One region of the Microbacterium pumilum genome, then DNA from elsewhere that is predicted to be linked to it. Evidence: predicted binding sites of a transcription regulator. Region 1 holds the regulator's gene; each other region holds the start of a gene.
What was found. Region 1 encodes HrcA, which represses chaperone genes, less so after heat shock. Its sites were predicted from a motif close to TTNGCACTCGNNNNNNNCGAGTGCNAA; they were not measured.
Positions count from the first base shown of each region.

Region 2: groES (co-chaperone GroES) is a predicted target of HrcA. The motif match lies at 3,266-3,292, and genes of this name have one in related genera.
Region 3: ABD188_RS20055 (Hsp20/alpha crystallin family protein) is a predicted target of HrcA. The motif match lies at 4,451-4,477, and genes of this name have one in related genera.

Region 1 covers NZ_BAAAOH010000001.1:2,880,931-2,886,580, forward strand. The annotation lists gene ABD188_RS12880 (PhoH family protein) at 1-964, opposite strand, end outside; gene ABD188_RS12885 (HIT domain-containing protein) at 921-1,268, opposite strand; gene ABD188_RS12890 (16S rRNA (uracil(1498)-N(3))-methyltransferase) at 1,321-2,052, opposite strand; gene dnaJ (molecular chaperone DnaJ) at 2,058-3,176, opposite strand; gene hrcA (heat-inducible transcriptional repressor HrcA) at 3,231-4,271, opposite strand; gene hemW (radical SAM family heme chaperone HemW) at 4,370-5,587, opposite strand; gene ABD188_RS12910 (DUF1990 domain-containing protein) at 5,595-5,650, opposite strand, start outside.
Region 2 covers NZ_BAAAOH010000001.1:1,796,793-1,802,442, forward strand. The annotation lists gene rimI (ribosomal protein S18-alanine N-acetyltransferase) at 1-186, shown strand, start outside; gene tsaD (tRNA (adenosine(37)-N6)-threonylcarbamoyltransferase complex transferase subunit TsaD) at 183-1,280, shown strand; gene ABD188_RS07935 (DUF4190 domain-containing protein) at 1,277-1,792, shown strand; gene ABD188_RS07940 (class I SAM-dependent methyltransferase) at 1,959-3,188, opposite strand; gene groES (co-chaperone GroES) at 3,375-3,671, shown strand; gene rarD (EamA family transporter RarD) at 3,869-4,885, shown strand; gene ABD188_RS07955 (metal-sensitive transcriptional regulator) at 4,882-5,220, opposite strand; gene ABD188_RS07960 (heavy metal translocating P-type ATPase) at 5,217-5,650, opposite strand, start outside.
Region 3 covers NZ_BAAAOH010000001.1:4,428,382-4,434,031, reverse strand. The annotation lists gene ABD188_RS20075 (hypothetical protein) at 1-180, shown strand, start outside; gene ABD188_RS20070 (alpha-amylase family protein) at 253-2,160, opposite strand; gene ABD188_RS20065 (VOC family protein) at 2,279-2,644, shown strand; gene ABD188_RS20060 (L-serine ammonia-lyase, iron-sulfur-dependent, subunit alpha) at 2,796-4,409, shown strand; gene ABD188_RS20055 (Hsp20/alpha crystallin family protein) at 4,532-4,987, shown strand; gene ABD188_RS20050 (TetR/AcrR family transcriptional regulator) at 5,116-5,650, shown strand, end outside.

The DNA.
Region 1 (5,650 bases):
TCCGGCCGACCAGGCTGTGCCGCACGACGTCGTCGCTCGTCAGGTAGGCGAAATGGATGTCGTCGATCTCGTTGAGCACTCGGGTCACCAGCCGAAGCCCCGAGGCGCCCAGCGGCAGGTCGATCTGCGTGATGTCGCCGGTGACCACCATCCGAGTGCCGAAGCCCAGACGCGTGAGGAACATCTTCATCTGCTCGGGCGTCGTGTTCTGCGCCTCATCCAGCACGACGAACGAGTCGTTCAGCGTGCGTCCGCGCATATAGGCCAGCGGGGCGACCTCGATCGTGCCGCTCGCCATGAGCTTCGGCACGATCTCGGGGTCCATCATCTCGTTGAGCGCGTCGTAGAGCGGCCGCAGGTAGGGGTCGATCTTGTCGTTCAGCGTTCCGGGGAGGAATCCGAGCCGCTCCCCTGCTTCGACCGCGGGCCGCGTGAGGATGATCCGGCTGACGTCCTTGCGCTGCAGCGCCTGCACCGCCTTGGCCATCGCCAGGTAGGTCTTGCCCGTGCCGGCGGGCCCAATGCCGAACACGATCGTGTTCTCTTCGATCGCGTCGACGTAGGCCTTCTGCCCGAGGGTCTTGGGGCGGATGATGCGCCCGCGCGTCGAGAGGATCGCCTCGCCCAGCACCTCGGAGGGTCGCTGGCCGCCGTCGACACGCAGGATCTTGTTGGACGACGAGACGTCGGCGGGCGCGAGGTCGTGGCCGGCCTTGGTCATCGCGAGCAGCTCGTCCACCAGCGCGCGCGCGGCTGCGACGGCCTCGGCCGAGCCGGTGAGGGTGATCTCGTTGCCGCGCACGAGCACGTCGACGGTCGGATGCTCTCGCTCGACCACTCGCAGCAGTCTGTCCTGCGGGCCGAGAAGCTGGACCATGGCGACGCCGTCCGCGTAGACGCGGTCGACCGTGGGTGAATCGTCAGGCACCGAGACTCTTCTCTTCGAGCCCACCGGCCAGGACATGGGCGTGAACATGGAACACCGTCTGCCCCGCCCTCTCGCCGGTGTTGAAGATGAGACGGAAGTCACCGTCGGAATGCTCGGAGGCGGCGCTGTTCGCCAGTCCGACGAGCTCGACGAGAAGATCGGGGTCGCCGGCGGCCAGCTCGACGACGTTGCGGTAGTCCTCGGTCTTCGGGATCACGAGGAGATGCACCGGGGCCTTGGGTGCGATGTCGCGGATGACGAACGCGTTCTCGGTCTCGGCGATGATCTCGGAGGGGATCTCTCCCTTCAGGATTCTCGTGAAGATCGACGGTTCGCTCATGCTTCAAGTCTAGCGACGGCCTCCGCGGCCGGTCCGCGGCCGCCGACGCCGGCTACCAGCGCCCGAGCTCGGCGCTCACGATCGCGAGGGCGGCCGGTCCGGCGGTCGATGTGCGAAGCACGGTGTCGCCGAGTCGTACCGTCGTCGCTCCGGCCGACGTCAGCGCGTCGAGCTCCTCGGGTGCGATGCCGCCCTCCGGTCCGACGACGAGGACGATGTCGTCATCCGTCGTGAACGACAGCGCGGTGAGGGCGGTCTCGGCGGTCGGCTCCAAGACCAGCACACGGGCGGCCGCGGCACGGTGCGAAAGGTCGGCGGTGGTCTGCAGCGCGGCGACCTCGGGGAGCCAGGCGCGGTGCGCCTGCTTGGCGGCCTCGCGGACGATCGCCGCCCAACGTGCGCGACCCTTGGCCGCCTTGGCCTCATCCCATCGCGACACGCTCCGCGCCGCCTGCCACGGCACGATCTCGTCGACGCCGAGCTCGGTCGCCGTCTGCACCGCGAGTTCGTCCCGGTCGCCCTTGGCGAGGGCCTGCACCAGCACGATTCGCGGTCTGGGCCGCGGCACGTCGGAGCGGGCGAGGATCCGCACCACGACCTCGCGAGGCGCCACCGACTGGCACTCCCCCGTCAGCCACGCTCCGCGACCGTCGCCGATCGTGACGTCCTCGCCGACTCGCACCCGCCGTACCGTGGCCGCGTGATGCGCCTCTGCGCCGGTGAGCGTCACGACGTCCCCGGCACCCGCAGCTGTGGGCTCGTCGAGGACGAAGTGGAGCGGCATCCGGCTCAGCCGTTCCGGAAGCGATCGCGGAGCTTCGCGAACAGTCCCTGGTGGAACTCGGCAAGCCGCGGCCCCGGAGCCTTCGTGCGCCGGGCGAACTCCTCGATGAGCGCGCGCTCCCTGGCGTCGAGGCGCGTGGGCGTGACGACGTGCACGCCGACCCGCAGATCGCCGCGCTGCGAGCCGCGTAGCGGGGTGATGCCGCGGCCCTTGATGGTCAGGATGTCGCCGGCCTGCACGCCGGGCCTGAGCTCGAGTTCGACGGAGCCGTCGAGTGACTCGATCGTCGTCGTGGTGCCGAGGATGGCATCGGGCATCGAGACCTCGAGCGTGGCGAGCAGATCGTCGCCGTCACGGCTGAAGGTCTCGTGCGGAGACACCGTGACCTCGATGTACAGGTCGCCGTTGGGGCCGCCGGCAGGACCGACCTCGCCCGAGCCGGGCAGCTGAAGCCGCAGACCGGTCTCGACGCCGGCGGGGATGTCGAGCGACACCGTTCGGCGGGCGCGTACACGGCCTTGTCCCTGGCAGGTCGCGCAAGGGTACGGGATCGTCGTGCCGTAGCCCTGGCAGACGTTGCAGGGCTGCGTGGTCACCACGTTGCCGAGGAGGCTGCGCACCTGCCGCTGCACGTTTCCGCTGCCATGGCAGATGTCGCACGTCACGGGCGAGGTGCCCGGCTGGCAGCAGGAGCCCTTGCATGTCTCGCAGACCACCGCGGTGTCGACCTCGATCTCTCGGTGGACGCCGAACACGACATCCCCGAGCTCGAGGGTGACGCGCACCAGTGCGTCCTGTCCGCGCTCGCGCCGTGAGCGCGGGCGACCCGCCCGGCCGCCTCCGGCCGCGCCGAAGAACGTCTCGAAGATGTCGCTGAAGCCGCCGAACCCGCCGGCACCTCCGGCGCCGCCGAACGGCTGGTCACCGCCCATGTCGTAGCGGGCGCGCTGGTCAGGGTCGCTGAGCACGTCATAGGCGTGAGTCACGAGCTTGAACCGTTCGGACGCCTCCGCACCGGGGTTCACGTCGGGGTGCAGCTGCCGCGCCAGGCGTCGGTACGCCTTCTTGATCTCGTCGGTGCTCGCATCGCGCGCGACGCCGAGCACCTCGTAATGGTCAGCCACAATCGCCTTCCTTGCCGCGGCACGCCGCGGATCGTGTCAATTCGTCGCCGACGTTCAGCGGCTGCTCTCGTCTTCTTCGAGCAGCCGCGTGAGGTAGCGGGCCACAGCCCGCACGGCGGCGAGGTTCGTCGGGTAATCCATTCGCGTCGGTCCGAGCACGCCCACGCGGGCGCGCGAACCGGTGGCGTCGTAATCGCTTGCGAGCACCGAGGCCTCACCCAGACCGAACGGCTCGTTCTCGCGGCCGATGCTCGTGGCGAGCCCCTGGTCGTCGGCGACCATCTCGCTCATGAGCCGGAGTATCGTCACCTGCTCCTCGATGGCCTCGAGAAGGGGGTAGATGCTGCCGCGGAAGTCGGCCTCGCGTCGCGCGAGGGTGGCGCTTCCGGCGAGGACGAGCCGGTCCTGACGGAACTCCTCCAGCTCCTCGGCGACGACCCGCAGAATCACCGCGATGGCTGCGTCGCGTGACGCGGCTGCCGGACTGGCCTGCGCGAGGTGGTCGCCGATGCGCTGCACGCCTTCACGCACCGAGCGGCCGACGAGGAGCGTGCCGAGTTCGGCGCGCATCCGGGCCAGATCCTCGTCGTCGAAATCGGCGCCGACGACCGTCATCCGCTGCGAGACCCGACCGGTGTCGGTCACGACGATGACGAGCATGCGTCCAGCGCCGAGCTGCACGAGCTCGACATGCGTGACGCGTGCTCGCGCGAACGACGGGTACTGGACGATGGCGACCTGGCCGGTCAGCTGGGTGAGTGCCCGCACGGTGCGGACCAGCACGTCGTCGAGGTCACCGGGGCCCTCGAGGAACGAGGAGATCGCGGTGCGCTGGGCGGGGCTGAGCGGGCGCAGAGCCGAGAGGTGATCGACGAACACCCGGTAGCCCTTGTCGGTGGGCACACGGCCCGATGAGGTGTGCGGGGCGGCGATGAGCTCTTCGTCTTCGAGGAGAGCCATGTCGTTGCGGATGGTCGCGGCAGACACGCCGAACGCGTGCCGTTCGACGATCGCCTTGCTGCCGACGGGTTCTCGCGTGTCGACGTAGTCCTGGACGATCGCTCGCAGCACCTGCAGACCGCGTTCGCTGACCATCCCGCCTCCTCACGCCGCTCTCGGCACCAGGGTCACTGGCACTCGCATGACTGGAGTGCCAATTCTACCGGATGGATCCTGCCCGGTCTGGAAGCGCGTCAGTCGGTGAGCGCCCGCACCACGGCATCGGCGAGCAAGCGCCCGCGCCGGGTGAGCACGATCGTGCCGCGCACTGCCGACGGCCCGTCCACCAGGCCATCGGCGATCAGCGCCGCGACCGCATGGCGCCCCTCGCCCAGCAGCTCGGAGATGGGCAGTCCCTCGCGGATCCGGGTGCGCAGCAGCACGCTCTCGAGCGCGCGAGCCGCGGCATCCGGCCTCTCACGACCAGCCGCGGGAGACTCACCCGCCGCGAGCCGCTGTGCGTAGGCCGCGGGATGCTTGACGTTCCAGAAGCGCACACCCCCGATGTGGCTGTGTGCGCCGGGGCCGAAGCCCCACCAGTCGGTGCCCTGCCAGTAGGCGAGGTTGTGACGAGAGCGCTGCGACTCGTCTCGCGCCCAGTTCGACACCTCATACCACTCGTAGCCGGCCGCGGCGAGCAGCTCGTCGGCGAGCTCGTACATGTCGGCCTGCAGGTCGTCATCGGGCGCCGGCACCTCGCCGCGACGGATCTGCCGCGAAAGCTTCGTGCCGTCCTCGACGATCAGCGCGTACGCCGAGATGTGATCGGGCGCGAGCGCGATGGCCTCTTCGAGCGATGTGCGCCAGTCGTCGAGTGTCTCCTCCGGTGCGCCGTAGATCAGGTCCAGGCTGACATCGAGCCCCACGCTGCGCGCGGCGATCAGCGCCGTCCGCACGTTCGCCGGCTCGTGCGTGCGGTCGAGCGCCGCGAGCACGCGCGGGACCGCCGACTGCATACCGATCGACATCCTGGTGATTCCGGATACCGCGAGCTCGGCCGCGACGTCATCCGTCACCGTGTCGGGATTGGCCTCGACGGTGACCTCGGCATCCGCCTCGATCCCGAACGCCGAACGCACTCCCCCGAGCATCCGTCCGAGATCGCCCGGCGGCAGGAGTGTCGGCGTGCCGCCGCCGAAGAACACGGTGCGCGCCGGCCGGAGCGGGCCTGATGCCTCCAGCACCCGCCGGGCGAGGGTGATCTCCTGCAGCAGCGTGTCGGCGTACTGGTCCTGCCTTGCCCCTTGCAGCTCACTCGATGTGTAGGTGTTGAAGTCGCAGTAGCCGCACCGAACGCGGCAGAACGGCACGTGCAGATAGACGCCGAACGATGTGCGGGCGTCGATCGCCGTGCCGGGCGGCAGTGAGCCGTCGGCCGGCGCCGGCTCGCCGAGCGGCAGCGCGGAGCCCATCAGCGCCTCACGCGGATGTGCTGTACAGCGGCGAGATCGCGCGGAGATACCGCGTGAACAGCT
Region 2 (5,650 bases), 1.1 Mb from region 1:
GCTCAGGCCCTCTACGCGTCGGAGGGATTCGTCGAACTCGGTCGACGACCGCGGTACTACCAGCCCGATGACGTCGACGCCATCGTGATGCGCCTCGACCTGCCGGCTTGGGTGGCGCGCCCGCGCGCCGACGGCGGAGCCTCCGCTGCCGACGCCGGCGCTGTGGATGCGGGGGCTTGCACGTGACCCTTCGACAGGCTCAGGGGCCGACTGAACCACTCGTCCTGGGCATCGAGACCAGCTGCGACGAGACCGGAATCGGCATCGTCCGCGGCCGGACTCTGCTTTCCAACACGATCGCGAGTTCGATGGATGAGCATGCCCGCTACGGCGGGGTCGTGCCCGAAGTCGCCGCGCGCGCCCACCTCGAGGCGCTGCAGCCGTCGATCGAGGCGGCGCTCGCGGAGTCTCACGTGGGGCTGACCGACATCGACGCGATCGCCGTGACATCGGGCCCCGGACTCGCCGGAGCCCTCATGGTCGGCGTCGGCGCTGCCAAGGCGCTCGCGGTGTCACTCGAGCGCCCGCTGTACGCCGTCAATCACCTCGTCGGCCACATCGCGGCCGACATCCTGGACGCCGATGCGCCGCCGCTCGAGTACCCGACCGTCGCTCTGCTCGTGAGCGGCGGCCACACGTCGCTGCTTCTGGTGCGCGATCTGACAACGGATGTCGAGCTCCTCGGCGAGACGATGGACGACGCCGCGGGCGAGGCGTTCGACAAGGTGGCCCGGCTGCTCGGTCTGCCGTATCCGGGAGGCCCCGAGATCGATCGGGCTGCGGCCGCGGGCGATGCCGACGCGATCCGCTTTCCCCGCGGACTGTCACGCGCATCGGACCTCGCGGCCCACCGGTACGACTTCTCGTTCTCGGGGCTCAAGACCGCCGTCGCCCGATGGGTTGAACAGACCCAGGCTGCCGGCGAAGAGGTCCCCGTCGCGGATGTCGCGGCCTCATTCCGCGAAGCGGTGGTCGACGTGCTCGTGACCAAGGCGCTCGCCGCCTGCGCCGATCACGGAGTGCCGCGACTCCTCCTCGGCGGAGGCGTGATCGCCAACAAGCGGCTGCGCGACGTCGCGATCGAGCGAGCGGATGCGGCGGGTGTGACGGTCCGGATACCCCCGCTGTCGCTGTGCACCGACAACGGAGCGATGATCGCGGCGCTCGCGGCGGAGCTCATCATGGCCGGCCGACCGCCGTCGACGCTCGCCTTCGGGGCGGACTCGACATTGCCGGTCACCGAGATCCAGGTAGCTCCATCACGCGAGGCCGCAGCGTGACCGACCGGTCCGAGGCTCCGGATGCGGCGGCCCCGCATCACGGGGCGACAAGTCCCCGGCCGCCGGCCGTGACCCCCGCGGTCGAGCCGCCGTCGCCGGACATCGCGCTCGCCGACGAAGCATCGCCGCTCCCAGGGGCACACCGAGGGGGCTTCCAGCGACTGCCGACTGCCCCGGTCGATGTGACGACCGTCTCCGCTCCGGCGGAGCCCGGCGCGGAGGGCGCGCCGGAACCAGAGCTGCGGTGGCTCATGCCCGAACCGGTCGGCCCCTACCGCGGACTCGCCGGGTGGGCGCTGGCGTTCTCGATCGCCGGACTTGTCGTCTCGCTGTTCGTGGGATGGGGATTCCCCATCGGTCTGGTCGGCGTCATCTCGGCGATTCTGGCCCTCCGGCGCCCCCTCGAGAATCGCGCCGTGGCCATCTGGGCGCTCGTGCTCGGCGCCGTCTCGGTGATCTACAGCGCCGGCTGGCTGCTGTACGCGGCGAGCCGCGCGAACCTCTTCGGCTGACCGGGGAGCGTCGGTCCCTGAGCTTGTCGAAGGGTCCGACGCGGTGGCGACCCGAGAGCGTCGGTCCCTGAGCTTGTCGAAGGGTCCGACGCGGTGGCGACCGCGGACGCTTCGACAGGCTCAGCGACCGCTGGGTCTCGGGGCCACCGCGGCCGCTTCGACACGCTCAGCCTTCCCCGGCCCAGACCCGTTCCGCCAGGATCGCCACCCGCTTCGCGCCGATGCGCGTGACGAACAGCGTTGCCGACTCGTCTCCGCGCAGCTTGAGCTTCGTGCGCAGTGCGGCGGGATCGACGTCCACTCCCCTCTTCTTGATCTCGAGGCGACCGACGCCGCGGTCCCGGAGCGCCTTCGCGAGCGCTCGCGGCTCGGCGGGGAGCACCTCGTGCACCCGGAACGACGAGACGAACGGGCTCGTGACCGCGGCATCCGAGGTCAGGTAGGCGATGTGCTCGTCGAGCATTCCGGCGTCGAGGCTGCGCGCGACCTCTCCGATGAGGCGCGCCCGGATCACGGCGCCATCGGGTTCGTGCAGATAGGCGCCGAGCGGGCGAGCCGGTTCATCTGCGGCATCCGCCGGCGCGGTGAGCTCGTGAGCGGTGTCGCCCCGGATGACGAGCGCCGCCCGCCGAACGCCCTCGCGGGCGAGTGCCCGAGACCAGAGGACGAGCTCGATCGTCGATCCATCGGCGCTCACCCACTGCGCTTCCACATCGTCGGGGATGAGCTCGCGGTCGAGGCCGGGTCCGAGCTTCACACCCACCGGGACCTGCTCCGCGAGCGCGAACACCCAGTCCAGCGATGGCGACCAGTCTTCGGGGCGTGTGCGCGACGTCTCGGTGTGCCCGGCCGTGCGGCGTGCGGGGTCGAGCCACACCGCGTCGACCGGAAAGGCTCCGGATGCCGCATCCGTCGCAGTCCGCACATACTCCTCCGCTGTGCCGCTGCGGATCGTGACCGCGTCGGAGAACGGTGCGAGGTTGTAGGCGGCGATGGCAGCCGTCACCTCGTCGGCGTCGACCGCCTCGACACGCAGCCCCAGTGCGGCCAGACCGAGAGCATCACCGCCGATCCCGCAACCGAGGTCGGCGACAGAGACGATGCCGGCATCCCGGAAGCGCGCGGCGTGGCGAGCGGCGACGGAGAGTCTCGTCGCCTGCTCGAGCCCTGCGCGGGTGAACAGCATGCGATCGGCGAAGTCGCCGAACTTCGTGTGCGCCTTCATCCGCAGCCGCGTCTGGGTGACGACCGCCGAGACCAGGTCGGGGGAGTGCCCCTGCTTGCGCAGCCGCGAGACGGCGGCCGCGACATCCGCCGTGGACTGCAGCGGATCCTGCTCGTCGAGCAGTCGAAGACCGTCCGGGGTCAGCAGGGCGGTGAGTTCGGCCATGTCCATTCGGCAAGCCTAGGGTCGCCGTTCCAGGCTCGCGGTGCGGTGGAGCCGGCACCAACGGCGTCTTCACGTGACACCGACTGGCACTCACGTTGCGAGAGTGCCAGCGGGTTGCCTAGACTGGCGTTAGCACTCTCACTGTGAGGGTGCTAACCCAGTCTTGTTTCAAAGGAAAGCAGAGGTAGACCCGTGTCGGTTTCCATCAAGCCGCTCGAGGACCGCATCGTCATCCGTCAGGTCGAGGCCGAGCAGACCACCGCAAGCGGTCTGGTCATCCCGGACACTGCCAAGGAGAAGCCCCAGGAGGGCGAGGTCGTGGCCGTTGGTCCCGGCCGCATCGACGACAACGGCAACCGCGTCCCGCTCGACGTCGCCGTGGGCGACCGTGTGCTCTACAGCAAGTACGGCGGAACCGAGGTCAAGTTCGGCGCCGACGAGTTCCTCGTCCTGTCGGCCCGCGACGTCCTCGCGGTCGTCGTCCGCTAGTCCCCGCGCTCCGCGCGATCCGAAGGGTCGGATGCTTCGGCATCCGACCCTTTCGTGTTCGTGGCCAGCGCTTGTCACGAACCCACCGATTCGGACTCGAACCCATTCGTTCACGCCGCACAAGCGAATGGGTTCGTGCATGAATGAGTGGGTTCGAGCATCGGCGGCATGTACTCCGGCCGCCATAGGCTGAGTGGGTGACACGCGACGCTTCGGAGACCGCCGACTCCACGACGGGCCCGATGCCCGTCACGGGTGAGGCGGTCCCCACTGCGCCGCGCCACGCATCCGCCGCCCTCACCGGCGACCCGAGGCGTGAGCGGGCGCTCGGCGGTGTCTACGCCTTCAGCGCCTACCTGATCTGGGGCTTCCTGCCGCTGTACTTCCTGCTGCTCGCACCGACCGGACCGTGGGAGCTCGTCGCGTGGCGCATCGTGCTGTCGCTCGCGTTCTGCGTCGTCCTGCTGGCGATCACGCGCGGATGGCGGCGGCTGGGGGGGATCATGCAGCAGCGCAGGCTGCTGGCGCTGACCGCCCTCTCAGGCGTGCTCATCTACATCAACTGGCAGGTCTTCATCCTGGCCACGCTGACCGGGCATGTCATCGAGACGAGCCTGGGGTACTTCATCAACCCGATCGTCACTGTTCTGCTCGGTGTGGTCGTGCTGCGGGAGCGACTGCGGATCACCCAGTGGGTTGCGATCGCACTCGCCGCGCTCGCGGTGGGCGTGATCATCATCGGCTACGGGGAATTCCCGTGGATCGCGCTGACGCTCGCGGCATCGTTCGGCCTCTACGGACTGGTGAAGAACCGGATCGGTCCTGCGGTCGACGCCGTCAGCGGACTGACCCTGGAGTCGCTCTGGCTCATGCCCGTGGCATCCGCTCTGCTCATCGTCGTGGGCGCGACGGCGGGTCTGTCGATGGGTGCCAACGGTGGGGCTCACGCCGTGCTGCTGAGCCTCGCGGGAGTCGTCACCGCGACACCGCTGCTGTTCTTCGCCGCAGGAGCGCGGCGGGTTCCGCTGACGGTGATCGGACTGCTGCAGTTCCTGACGCCGATCATGCAGTTCGTCATCGGTGCGTGGGTGCTGCACGAGCCCATGACCCGGGAGCGCTGGATCGGTTTCGTCCTGGTGTGGATCGCACTGACCGTGCTGACCATCGACTCGCTGTTGTCCGCTCGCCGCACCCGGCGCGCCGAGCTCGCCTAGCGCACGAAGCGGGCGATGGCCTGCGATGCCTCGGTGATCTTCGCCTCGGCGTCGGGGCCGCCGAGCTTCGCGGCATCCACCACGCAATGGCGCAGGTGATCGTCCAGCAGACCCAGCGCGACCGCCTCGAGCGCACTCGTCAGAGCGCTGATCTGGGTCAGGATGTCGATGCAGTACTTCTCGTCCTCCACCATCTTGTGGATGCCGCGCGCCTGGCCCTCGATGCGCTTCAGGCGATTGAGGTACTTGTCCTTGTCGGTGATGTAGCCGTGGTGGCTGTGATCGCTGCCCGCAGCGACACCGGTGTGCTCATGGGTCATGGTGTGATCGGTCATCGGGACTCCTCCAGGACGGCAGTGGACGCGGGATCGGTCGCACGGCTGCGGAATGACCGCAGACGCAGGCTGTTGCCGACGACGAAGACGCTCGACAGCGCCATCGCCGCGCCGGCGATCATCGGATTGAGCAGCCCGAGCGCTGCCAGCGGGATCGCCGCGACGTTGTAGGCGAAGGCCCAGAACAGGTTCACCTTGATCGTTCCGAGCGTCGATCGCGAGAGGCGGATCGCGTCCGCGACGCTGCGCAGGTCGCCCCGCACGAGTGTGATGTCCGACGCTTCGATCGCGGCATCCGTGCCCGTGCCCATCGCGAGGCCGAGATCGGCCCGCGCGAGTGCCGCGGCGTCGTTCACGCCGTCGCCGACCATCGCAACCACGCGGCCTTCGGCCTGCAGGGATTTCACGAGGGCGACTTTGTCGCTCGGCA
Region 3 (5,650 bases), 1.5 Mb from region 1:
ACCGCGATCAACCCGCCGCCGCACGTCGAGATCGACGCTCAGGCCCTCGCGGATGCGTTGTCGGACATCAGCGAGGATGTCGATCCGGCTACGGTCTCGGATCGGGTGAACGACGCGATCACAACGAACTCCAGAATTGCCGACGCCGTCGGCGACGGAGCCCTCAACAACAGACTGTGATCGTCGGCTTCTCGCTTCTCGCCTCGCCTCGTCGCGTCGCGTCGCGTCGCGTCGCGTGTGTCGGGAGTGTCGTCACCCCACCGGCGTGACGCGCAGCCAGACGAAGCCGTGCGCCGGCATCGTCATCCCGTCAGTGAGGTCGACGGGGGACTTCGTGACGATGTCTTCGGCGTCGCCCTGGAATCCGCTCAAGGTCATCGGTTCGATCCTCGCCGGATCGTCGCCGACGTTGGCGAGGACGAGGATGCAGGGAGATGCCGCATCCGCTCCTGGTCGCTGGTAGCCGAGCACCGCCGGATGGTGCGCATCGAAGCCGATCAGCTCGTTGCCCGCGAACTCCGGTGTCGATCGCCGCGCCCGGATGAGCGCCGAGAGCCGTCCGTACACCTGGCCGGGCACCGTCGCGGGGTCGTCGCGCTGCGCGTACCGGTCGGCCGGATTCGCGGGTCGATGCACCCAGCGGCTGTCGTCGGCGGTTGCCGGATCGACGACGTAGCTGTAGTCGTTCAGCTGTGCGACCTCGTCGCCGAGATAGATGAGCGGCACGCCGCCGGTCGACAGTGCGATCGAGTGGGCAAGGATGACGCGATCCACGCCGCCTGCGTCGTCCGCCTCGATGCCGGCGAGAGACGCCGTGGTGCCCGTGACGCGGGCGTCGCCCGTCTTCGGATTCTCCTGGAACGGAACCCCTCGCGCGAACGTCCCAGGCGCACGACCGACGAAGAAGTCGTTGAGGAACCGCCGGTGGCTGTAGCCGTGGATGCCGAGCTCCGCGGCATCCTCGTCGGCGAACGTCCAGCCGATGTCGTCATGGCTGCGCACGTAGTTGACCCACGAGGTGCCCGACGGCAGGGCGTGGCGCCGCTCGAGCGCCTGCTGCAGCAGGCGGGGGTCTCGGGTGGCGAGCGCCTCCCATGTCAGGGCCATTTGCAGCGGGTTGTACGACAGCTGACACTCCTCGAGCGAGATGTACTCTACGACCTCGTCGGGGTGCACGATCGCCTCGGACTTGAAGAGCAGGCAGGGCGCCGCCATCCGCAGCACCTCGTTGAACGCGCGCAGCAGCAGGTGGGCTTCGGGTAGCGACTCGCACGGCGTGCCGAGTCGCTTCCAGATGAATGCGACGGCATCCATGCGCAGGATCTCGACGCCCTGGTTCGCGAGGAACAGCATCTCGCCCGCCATGGCACGGAAGACTGCGGGGTTCGCGTAGTTCAGGTCCCATTGGAAGTGGTAGAAGGTCGCCCAGATCCAGCGACCGTCATCCAGCTGCACGAAGGCGCCTGGGTGGTCGTCGGGAAAGATCTCGCGGACGGTCTGCTCGTAGGCGTCGGGCATCGTGCGATCGGGATAGATGAGGTAGAAATCCTCGAACCCGGGCTCGCCCGCGATCGCCTTGCGCGCCCAATCGTGCTCATTGCTCGTGTGGTTGAAGATGAAGTCGACGACAAGCGAGATGTCGGCCGCCCGGAGCTCAGTCGCGAGGTGGGCGAGTTCAGCCATCGTGCCCACGCGCGGATCGACTCGACGGTAGCTCGAGACCGCGTAGCCGCCGTCCGAGTTGCCCTCCGGGCTCTCGAAGATCGGCATCAGGTGCAGGTACGAGAGGCCGAGCTCCTGGAAGTACGGGATCTTCTCGCGGATGCCGGCGAGCGAGCCTGCGTAGCGGTCGACGTAGCAGACCCCACCCAGCATCCGCTCGGACTGGAACCACTCCGGGTCGACGTCACTGCGGTCATCGCGCGCCCTGAGCTCGAGGGGCCTCGCATTCCACGATGCCGACGCCTCCGCGATCACGGCCGAGAGCTGTTCGACACCGTCGTCGCGCTCGCCGTACAGCGTGAAGAACAGCCGGTGCAACGTGGGGAAGTGCGCGTGGAAGCGATTCAGGAAGACCGGATCGTAGATCGTCGCGTCGCGGCGGGCCAGGTCGAGAACCTCCTGGATGTCGCTCGTCGAGTCGGCGCTCAGTCGTGGCATGCTCCTCCTAAGTTCGACTCCCGACGGTCGGAGGCCCCCGGAGCATCACCAGGCTATTGCGATGGGGTCGCCGGATGCGACGCGCGAGTGACAGAATTTCAGGGACCGAAGGTGGAACATGAGGCTCCAGCAGATCGCTCAGCACGCCGAGGACCTCGGTCGCGCCGCGGACTTCTACCGCGTGCTGCTCGAGGCCGAGCCGCTGGCGCGGTTCGATGAGCCAGGTCTGCTCTTCTTCGAGCTGGACGGGGTGCGGCTGCTGCTCGACCGCAACGCGCCGACATCCCTCATCTACCTGTACGTCGACAACGTGCACGAGACCCTCGAGCGACTCGGTGGCCTCGCCGATGTCGTGTCGCACCCGCATGTGATCTTCCACCACCACGATGACACCCTCGGCCCGGCCGAGCACGACGAGTGGCAGGCGTTCATCAGGGATTCCGAAGGCAACACCGTCGGGTTGATCGCGTTCCAGCGGCCATAGTGCGGCCCAGTGCGGGTGTCGGTGACTTCCGGGCCGATCAGCCCTGGCAAATCCCAGCACTCTGCCTGTCGACACACGTCGGATTCGCGCATCCTGCTCGTCACCTGAGTGGATTGCCGGGCACTATGCGCACAGGGCGTAGTCTGGCGGAGTGAGCGCATACGTCTCGGCGTTCGAGCTGTTCTCCATCGGAGTAGGACCCTCGAGCTCCCACACGGTCGGCCCGATGAGGGCGGCCCTCGACTTCGCGACCCGTCTGCGCGAAACGGGAGCGCTCGACCAGGTGGCGCGCGTCACGTGCACCCTGTACGGATCGCTCGGCGCGACGGGTATCGGCCACGGCACCCCAGACGCCGTCGTCGCGGGACTGCAGGGCCTGGCTCCCGAAACCGTGGATCCGGATGCCGTTCGCGCGGCGTGGAGCGAGTGGCCCGACGGTGAGCAGCTCGTGCTCGACGGCGCGCACGCCGTGCCGTTCTCGAAGGCCGACATCGTCTTCGCCCCGCGAACGCGTCTGCCCGGACATCCGAATGCGATGACGCTCGAGGCATGGGGCACGGATGCCGCACCCGCCGCGTCACCGAACAGCGACGATGCCGCACGAGCGGCGATCGGAATACGGGCGACGGGCAGCGCACCCGCTCAGGCGCCGATCGTCGCGAGCGACCAAGGACTCCTGTCGCGAGAGACGTACTACTCGGTGGGGGGAGGGTTCATCCGGCGCGACGGGGATCCTTCGACAGGCTCGGGGACCGCGTCGAGCAAGCCCGCGTATCCGCTCGACTTCGCCAGCGCGGACGCGCTCATCGAGCTGTGCGACGAGCGCGGCATCACGATCGCCGAGGCCGCCCGCATCAACGAAGAGGCGCTGCGCAGCGACGAAGAGATCGCCGCCGGGCTCGACGCCATCTGGGACACCATGGCCCGATGTGTCGAGGCGGGTCTGCACGTCGACGGTCTGCTGCCAGGCATGCTCCAGGTCAAGCGGCGGGCATCGGCGATCCGCGAACAGCTCGAAGCAGCGGAGGCCGATGGGCGCAGGGAGCTGCCGGGGGAGTGGCTCGGCGCCTTCGCCCTCGCGGTCAATGAAGAGAACGCCGCGGGTGGGCGCGTGGTCACCGCACCGACCAACGGCGCCGCCGGCATCCTGCCCGCCGTCGCCATGTACTGGTGGCGATTCCTCGCCGACTCAGGGCTCGGTGCAGGCAACGCCGTGACCCCGTACGGTGAGCTCGTCGGCAGCGCGCTCCTCGGCTTCTCCGCGCCGGCGGGCCCGCTCGACCCCGATCCGATCGACGAGGAACTCGTGGCCGAGGCGAACCGCCGGCGCGGCATCCGTCGCTTTCTGCTGACCGCGACCGCGCTCGGGTCGCTCTTCAAGGCGAACGCGTCGATCTCGGGCGCCGAAGGCGGGTGCCAGGCCGAGGTCGGCTCGGCGTGCGCGATGGCCGCCGGCGGGCTGACCGCTGTCATGGGTGGCACCAACCGCCAGATCGAGAACGCCGCCGAGATCGCGATGGAGCACCACCTCGGCCTGACGTGCGACCCCGTCGGCGGGCTCGTGCAGATCCCGTGCATAGAGCGCAACGCCATCGCCGCCTCGACCGCCGTGACCGCCGCCCGGCTCGCGTTGCGCGGTGACGGGTCGCACTACGTGTCACTCGACACGGTCGTCGAGACCATGCGGCAGACCGGCATCGACATGTCGACGAAGTACAAGGAGACCAGCGAAGGCGGTCTCGCGGTCAACGTCATCGAGTGCTGACCGATGCTGGCCCGGTTCGTTCTGGGCGAACAGAAATCTCATTAGCACTCGGGATGCCAGAGTGCTAGTCTGGGCGTAGTTGAGTCGAGTCGGCTCAACTCTACGAACGAGAGGAGATTCCCATGGCCACCTATGACCCCAGCCGAGACTTCGACCGCCTCGCGTCAAGTCTCTTCGACACGCGCAGAGGCCCGCGCCGAATGCCGATGGACCTGTACCGCGATGGCGACCACTACGTCCTGACCGCCGATCTGCCGGGTATCGACCCCGGTTCGGTTGACATCGACGTCGACGGTCAGCTGCTCACGATCCGCGCGGAGCGGACGCTGCGCAACGGCGACGACGTCAAATGGATCACACGCGAGCGAGAGGCCGCCAGCTTCCTGCGTCAGCTCAACCTGGGGCAGGGCATCGACACCGAGCGCATCTCGGCGAACTACAGCAACGGCGTGCTCAGCGTCACGATTCCGGTGAGCGAGCGGGCAAAGCCGCGCAAGATCGAGGTCATGTCAGGCAGCGATGCCTCAGTGATCCAGGCGCACGAGAACGCCGAGGAGCCGCAGCCGATCGACCAGTGACCGGTCGACACCGAGTCGAATCACGCTCCACTCTGGGAGCCGCTCCCGCCTCGCGACGGGGGCGGCTCCGGCATTTCCACGAGCAACCGGGCGTCGCCCGCTGCGTGGGCGCGTTCTAGGCTGACGCCATGCCCGAGTACGCCGTCCCCACGCCCAAGCGGCGCCGTGGTCGGCCGCGCGGCGGCGAGTCCGGCGCGCGCGATCGGATCATCGCCTCGGCCATCGAGGAGTTCGGCGAACTCGGCTACGACGGTGCGACGATGCGCGGGATCGCGGCGCGGGCCGGCGTGGATGCCGCATTGCTCCACCACTACTTCGGCACGAAGGCCGACCTGTTCGCCGAGACGGTGGGTGCGCCGATGCGGCCGGATGTCGACATCCCGGCCCTGCTTGCAGGACCTCGCGACGTGCTGGGCGAGCGCATCGTGCGCTACGTGCTCGAAGCGTGGGAGCGCCCCGAGACCCGCAAGCGCGGTGTCATGCTGCTTCGGGCGGGCATCGGCAACCGACTGGCGACACCGCTGCTGTCGGAGTTCCTGCAGCGCGAGCTGTTCTCGAGGATCGCCGCCCGACTCGACACTCCGGATGCCGCGCTCCGTGCCTCACTCGTCGCGGGCCAGCTGGCGGGGCTGCTCATCACCCGCTATCTGCTGCAGCTGCCGG